DNA from 2 places in the Actinoplanes sp. NPDC049265 genome. Region 2 is predicted to be linked to the other one. Evidence: riboswitches for the same ligand, from Rfam matches in the RefSeq annotation. Region 2 holds a riboswitch; the other holds the start of a gene.
The links. A riboswitch is a leader RNA that binds a small molecule or an ion and turns the genes downstream of it on or off. The one in region 2 is predicted to bind thiamine pyrophosphate.
Positions count from the first base shown of each region.

Region 1: another riboswitch for thiamine pyrophosphate. It lies ahead of ACGFIO_RS35295 (ECF transporter S component); the one in region 2 lies ahead of ACGFIO_RS25230 (thiamine phosphate synthase).

Region 1 is NZ_JBICSP010000020.1:55,681-59,057, reverse strand. Features, by position in the region: gene ACGFIO_RS35305 (energy-coupling factor transporter transmembrane component T family protein) at 1-253, opposite strand, end outside; gene ACGFIO_RS35300 (ABC transporter ATP-binding protein) at 250-1,599, opposite strand; gene ACGFIO_RS35295 (ECF transporter S component) at 1,592-2,167, opposite strand; TPP riboswitch at 2,164-2,269, opposite strand; gene ACGFIO_RS35290 (alpha/beta fold hydrolase) at 2,406-3,221, shown strand; gene ACGFIO_RS35285 (DUF6328 family protein) at 3,252-3,377, shown strand, end outside.
Region 2 is NZ_JBICSP010000011.1:95,501-98,877, forward strand. Features, by position in the region: gene ACGFIO_RS25225 (FAD-dependent oxidoreductase) at 1-962, opposite strand, end outside; gene ACGFIO_RS25230 (thiamine phosphate synthase) at 959-1,546, opposite strand; TPP riboswitch at 1,536-1,647, opposite strand; gene ACGFIO_RS25235 (serine hydrolase) at 1,743-3,107, opposite strand; gene ACGFIO_RS25240 (ABC-F family ATP-binding cassette domain-containing protein) at 3,150-3,377, opposite strand, start outside.

The sequences.
Region 1 (3,377 bases), on a different contig from region 2:
AGAGCGGGGTGCCGCTGCGGTCGGCGGCGAACAGCACCATGGTGACCAGGATCCCGCCCGCGCTGAGCAGCAGCGGCCACGCCCGCCGGAACAGTTCGCCGGCCGAGACGCCGAACAGCGGCAGGACGGCGAGTTCGACGGCCACGCCGATGGCGGGCGTGAGCGGGTCCAGTGTGGACACCAGGGGAAGGGCGAAGAGCAGCGCGGCCGCCAGTTTGGCGACCGGGTTGCGGCGGGCCAGCACCGGGGTCATGCGAGGACGAACGTTCGATCCGCCGATGAGGAAACGAAGTCGGCGTCGTGGGTGACGGCGACGATGCCGTGCCCTTCGTCCCGGAGCGAGGCGAACAGGGCGACCAGCTCGATCCAGGTGCGGCGGTCCTGGCCGAAGGTCGGTTCGTCGAGGACGAGCAGGCGCGGGGCGCGGGCCAGGGCGGTGGCCACGCTGAGTCGCCGGGCCTCGCCGCCCGAGAGCGTGTACGGGTTGGCGTCGGCGAGGTGGGCGAGCCGGAGCCGGGCGAGGAGTTCGTCGGCCCGGGGACCGGCCAGCTCGTCGCGGACCCGGGATGTCACGAACTGATGTTCCGGGTTCTGGAAGACCGATCCGATCCGAGCGGCGAGGTCACCGGCACGCCATTTCGCGGGTGAGCCTCCGGGCGCCGCCCAGACGGTGCCCGACGTCGGCCGGAGCAGGCCGCCCAGCAGCAGGGCCAGGGTCGACTTGCCGGCGCCGTTGGGCCCGGTCACGGCCAGGATCGACGCCTCGTGGGCTTCGAGCGAGACCGGGGCCAGACGATCGGTGTACGAGGCGTGCTTCGCGCGTACCAGAGGGGCTCCGGGCGGAAAAACGGCCTCGTGCCGGGGCAGCGACCGGCCCGGCACCCACACCCCCTCCTCGGCGAGGGCGTCGCCGAGCTGGTCGAAAACGGCCTCGGGCGGGCCGTCGGCGCGCACCCCGCCGCCCGGCTCGAGCACGACGACGCGGTCGATCAGCGGCAGCGACTCCGCGACCCGGTGCTCGACCAGGATCATCGTGGTGTCGCGGCCGACCGCCCGGGTCAGCGCCTCGCGGATCAGCGCCGCACCGGCCGGGTCGAGGTTGGCGGTGGGCTCGTCTAGGAGCAGCAGCCCGGGCCGCAGGGCGAGGACACCGGCCAGGGCAAGCCGTTGCGCTTCGCCGCCGGAGAGCGCCGAGGTGGGCCGGCTGAGGGGGTACGGGAACCCGACGCGATCCAGCGCGTCACTGACCCGCGCCCAGATGTCGGTGCCGGGCACCCCGCGGTTCTCCAGCCCGAAGGCCACGTCGTCGCCGCTGCGGGCCATCACCAGCTGGGTCTGCGGATCCTGGAACAGCAGCCCGACGTGCTCGCGGGCCTTGCGCGGTTCCAGTCCGTCGATCTCGACCGCGCCCGCCGCCTCGCCCGAGTCCTCCGGCAGCAGCCCGGCCAGCGCGGCCAGCAGTGTGCTCTTGCCCGCACCGGACGGCCCGAGCAGCAGCACCCGCTGGCCGTGGGCGATCGTCAGGTCGACCTCACGCACCGCCCACGCGCGCCGGCCGGCATGCCGCCAGCCGAACCCGCGGAGGACGACCTCAGACAAGCGCGCGTTCCCGCCCGGCGCCGAAGCGGTCCAGCACGCCGGTCGGTGCCAGGGCCTTGACCAGCGCCCAGCTGCCCAGCCCGGCCACGACGGTGCTGCTGACGACGGTCAGCAGGGCGTACGGGATGCGGTAGTCGACCAGGTCGTAGCCGCCGTTCCAGACGAAGAAGTCGAACACGGCCGCGCCGACGCCGGTGAGCAGCCCGGCCAGCAGCGCCGCGGGCAGCCGCCAGGAGCGGTAGAGCAGGATCGCGAAGGCCAGCTCGGCTCCCAGCCCCTGGACCAGGCCCTGGGGGATGATCACGGCACCCCACTGGGCGCCGAGCAGGGCCGAGATGGTCGCGGCGACGGCCTCGGTGAACAGGGCCGCGCCGGGCTTGCGGATGATCAGGCCGGCCAGCACGGCGGGGATCAGCCAGACGCCGTAGAGCAGCGTCTGCGCGGGCGGGAAGAACGCGAAGGCGCCGCCGGTGGCGCCCCACAGGATGTTCCAGGCCCAGAAGATGACGCCGAACGCGACGGCGATGACGGCCGCGATGACGATGTCGATGGTCCGCCAACGACTCATGGAATCCTCCAACTCCCTGCGCCGGCATTACCCGGATCAGGTTCGAGGGTCTGCGGGCTTGACCCCGCACTCTCAGCGCTGCGCGCTCCCCTGTCGGATGACATCTCTTCACGACCTACCTTGATTGCGGCCGGCCGGCGCGGATGCAGGCGGTCTGGGCCGTCGTGAAGAGATGTCACTTGCTGTGTTTCGATGAAGCTAACACCGTACGGCTGTACCGGGAAGGGAGCCCCCTCACATGCGGGTCGAGGCACGTGGACTGACGTTTGACGTGGTCGTCGAAGGACCGGAGGACGGCACCCCGGTGCTGCTGTTGCACGGCTTCCCGCAGGACCATCGGGAGTTCGAGCCGATGCTGCCCCGCCTGCACGCCGCCGGCCTCCGGACGTACCGCTACGACCAGCGCGGATACGCTCCCGGCGCCCGTCCCGCCGAGGTGTCCGCCTATCGGCTGGACGAGCCGGTGGCCGACGCGGTGGCGATCCTGGACGCTCTCGGCATCGAGAAGGCGCACGTGATCGGCCATGACTGGGGTGCTCAGGTCGGCTGGCTGCTGGCCTCCCTTCATCAAGATCGCGTGTCGACCCTGACCGCGGTGTCGGTACCGCACCCGCGGGCCCTCGCGCTGGCGTTGCGGGTCCGGGCGTCGCAGCGGGCGCGGTTCGCGTACATGGGTGTCTTCCGTTCCCGGATCGCCGAGCGCCTGCTGCTGGCCCGCGACGGCCTGGTGTTGCGGCAGATGATGGCCGCGATCGGGGAACGGGCCCGGCTGTACGCCGACGCCATGCGCGAACCGGGCCGGCTGACCGGCGGCCTGAACTGGTACCGCGCCCTGGATCGGCAGGTGCTGGCCGGTGTCGGCACGATCCAGGTGCCCACCACGTACGTGTGGGCCGACAAGGACCCGGTGGTCGGGCTGACCGCCGCGCTGCGGACCGCCGACTGGGTCGACGCCGACTACCGGCTGGTCGCGTTCAAGGGGGTCACCCACTGGGTGCCCGAGGAGGCGCCGGACGCGCTGGCCGACGCCGCGCTGGCCCGGATGGGCGTTTGATCACGGCTTGACCTGGGAAAGCGGCTGCCCATGGCCGAGGAGAAGAAGAGCATCCCGGACGAGTCGGAGAAGAAGCGCTGGGACCGCAACTTCGGTGACCTCCTGCAGGAGCTGCGGGTCGCGCAGACCGGCGTCCAGATCCTCTTCGCCTTCCTG
Region 2 (3,377 bases):
TCCAGGCGGCCGAGCAGCGGCGCGTTGTCCGGTGTGGACGGCCGGTGCCCGGCCAGCGTCTCGGTGATAGCGCAGTCGGCCAGCGCGGGCACCAGGTCGATGGCGGCGCGCAGCAGGTCGAGCACGGCCCCGGCGGTCACCGTGTCGTCGGTGCGTTCGTCCTGGGTGGCGCCGACCACGATCTCCCCGTCGGCCCGCGGCACCAGGTAGACCCGTCGCCCGTCGGCGTACCCGCTGATCACGTGCCGCAGCAGGCCGGGTTCCCCGCGCAGCCGCAGCAGTTCCCCTTTGACCGGCCGCACCGGCAGTCCGGTCAGCGCCGCCGTCCCGGTCCCGGCCGCGACGACGACCTGGTCCGCATCCAGAGAACCAAGATCTTCAACCGTGCCGGGTACGAGCGGAAGCCGTTCCCGCAGCGCGGCGACCACCTTCCGCGGGTCGACCTGCCGGTCGTCGGGCAGGTGACATCCGGCTCGCACCCGCGGCGACAGAGCCGGCTCCAACTCCCGCAACGCACTCGGCCCGAGCCGCCCGCCCCCGCGCCCACCCTCGGGTTCCGCAGCCGGTTGACGATCCCGCTCACGCCCGCCCGCAGGTTCCCCCGCCGGCCGGCGATCCCACTCGCACCCGCCCGCAGGTTCCCCCGCCGGCCGGCGATCCCACTCGCGGCCCGCCTCGGCCGCGTCATCGGCGGTCAGGGCGACCACCAGCGTCCCGCCCTCCGGCACCGGCAGGCCCAGCGATGCGGCGAATCCGGGCCACCGCCGCGCCGACTCCCGCATCAACGCACCGAGCTCACGCGATTCCCACGTCGCCTCGTTCCCCGCAGCCAGCATCCCCGCCGCGACGAACCACGCCCCCGGCACGCCCGCGTCATGGACTTCCACGTCGACCCCGCGCCCGGCGAGTCGCCACGCGATCGACAGGCCGATGATCCCGCCACCGACCACCGCGCACTTCATGACAGCGCCTCGAGGAACTCCCTCGTCGCCCCGACCGGGTCACGTGCGATCGCCCCGACCGCCGCCACCCCGTAGGCGCCCACGGCCAACAGCGACGGCACCCGCGACGGCGTCACCCCCGCGATCGCGATGACCGGGATCGTCGCCGCCTCCGCCACCGCCCCCACCCCCGGCGGCCCGATCGGATCAGGCAGACCGTCCTTGGTGGAGGTGGCGAACGCCGGCCCGACCCCGAAATACGACGCCTCGGGCACCACGGCCGGCGCCCGCAACGTCACCCCGAGCACAGCCGACGGCCCGAGCACCTTACGCGCGGCGGCCGGCGGCAGATCGTCGGCGCCCACGTGCGCGCCGTCCGCGCCCGCCGCCACGGCCACGTCGAGCCGATCGTTGACCAGGCACATCGCCCCGCGTTCGCGGCATCGCGCCAGCGCGGCGACGGTCAACGCGTAGGCATCGCGGTCGGTGAGCGCATCGTCGACGCGGACCTGGATCGCCACCCGCGGCGACACCGACAACACAGCTTCGACAACGGGCAACGACGCGGTCACCACGTGCAGCCGGGGAAAGATAGGCTCCACCATCGCTCCTCCCTGCGCCGGCATGATCCGGATCAGGTTCGACGGTCGGGGGCCGCGTCAGCCCCCCTCTCAGCCCGGTGCACCGGACTCCCGTGGGGTTGGTTCTCCTCGGACCATAACCCCCTGGAACGACAATGGCTAGGGTCTGGCTGGTGGATCAGTCAGGGCCGCTCCACCAGCCAGACCCCAGGAACAGCGGTCAGCCGCGCGCGGCCTCGAACCCGTCCAGAGCCGCGCCGAGCTGCGCGAACTTCTGCGTGTACTCGACCGGAACGGTGCCCGGCGGGGTCGCCGGACGGCCCGGGTCCTGGTACTGGTCGCCCAGGTTGGAGAAGACCGCGATGATGTAGTGCCGCTCGGCCTTGCCGGGCAGCGACTTCACGATGCCCGCGTCCGAGCCGGTGTTGTTCACCCATCCCGGCTTGTGCGCGAAGGTCACCTCGGCCGCCTCGTTGCACGGCCGTACGTCCTGCCCGAAGGCCGAACCGGCCACCGTGACCTTGCCGTCCGGGCCGATCCACCGGTCGGCGACCCGCTGCGGGATGCCCGCCGCCGGGTAGTCCCGCCCGCAGTAGTTCGGCGTCGACAGCATCCAGTTCCAGCCCTGGTCACCGAGCTCGCGGAGGAACAGTTCGCGCGACGCGTCGGACAGCACGTCGCGGGTCACCGGCATACCGGCCGGGGTGGTCCACAGCGTGCCCGGCCCGCCGTTGACGATGGCCAGCAGCTTCGCCGTGTCCAGCGAGCTCATCGTGACCGGGTTGCCCCACCGCCCACCGTTGACCGGGTTGGTGTTCTTGAGCTGCAACGTCTCCAGGCCGAGGTCCTGGAACGACTGGTTGAGGCCGGCGACCGCGTTGTGGTCCCACAGCATCTTGATCAGGGCGCAGCTGGCGGCGTTGGACGACTCGGTCAGCGACTTGTCGAGGTAGTCGCGGATCGTGCCGCGGCTGGCCGGCCCGCACAGCGAGCTGATCGTGGCCGGCTCGTAGGCGTACGTGTCGTCCAGCGCGATCGTGCCCTGGTCAACCAGCCGCAGCACACCGAAGCCGACCATCAGCTTGAGCACCGAGGCCGGGTATGGCGACATGAAGTCCAGCGGCGCGTTCTCCCGCCCCGGCACCACGTCGATCGTCCCCTGCGCGTGGTTCGCGTACCAACCAGCGTCGTCCCACTGCCGCCACCGCACGGCAGTCGTGTGCTGGTTGTCGTCGACCGGCACGATCACGCCGTTCGGGTACTGCGGGCTCATCAGCACCGTGGCCGAGCCCGTGATCCGGCCGTCACCGTCCAGTTCGAGGACCGTGGCGTCGATCTGCGGCTGCTGTGAGATCGGCTGCGGATCGGCCAGGGCCTTGACCCGTGGCGCCGCTTCCTTGTCGAGCGAGGCGACGGAGCGGGCCGGCGGCGCGAGGTCGAGCACCTCCTGAAAGGCCAGCCCGTCCATGGTCGAGCGGAGGAAATCGTCGAGCGGCGGCGCCGATGCCCTCGCGCCGGCCCCGGTGGTCATCGGGCCGGCCAGGAGGCCGGCGACGACGACCGCGATGAGTCTTCTGGTACGCAATGTCGAGCTCCGTCCACTAAGGAGATCCTTGCGGACGAAAACCTAACGTACATCCCACACCGGGTGGGGGGTCTCGACCACCTCGCCGTCCGCCCGGAACAGCACGAAGCGATCGAATCCCCTGGTGAACCACCGATCGTGGGTAACCGCGACAACTGTTCCCTCGAATGCCGAAAGCCCCTCCTCGAGCGCCTCGGCCGACGCCATGTCCAGGTTGTCGGTCGGCTCGTCGAGCAGCAGCACCGTGGCACCGGAGAGTTCCAGCAGAAG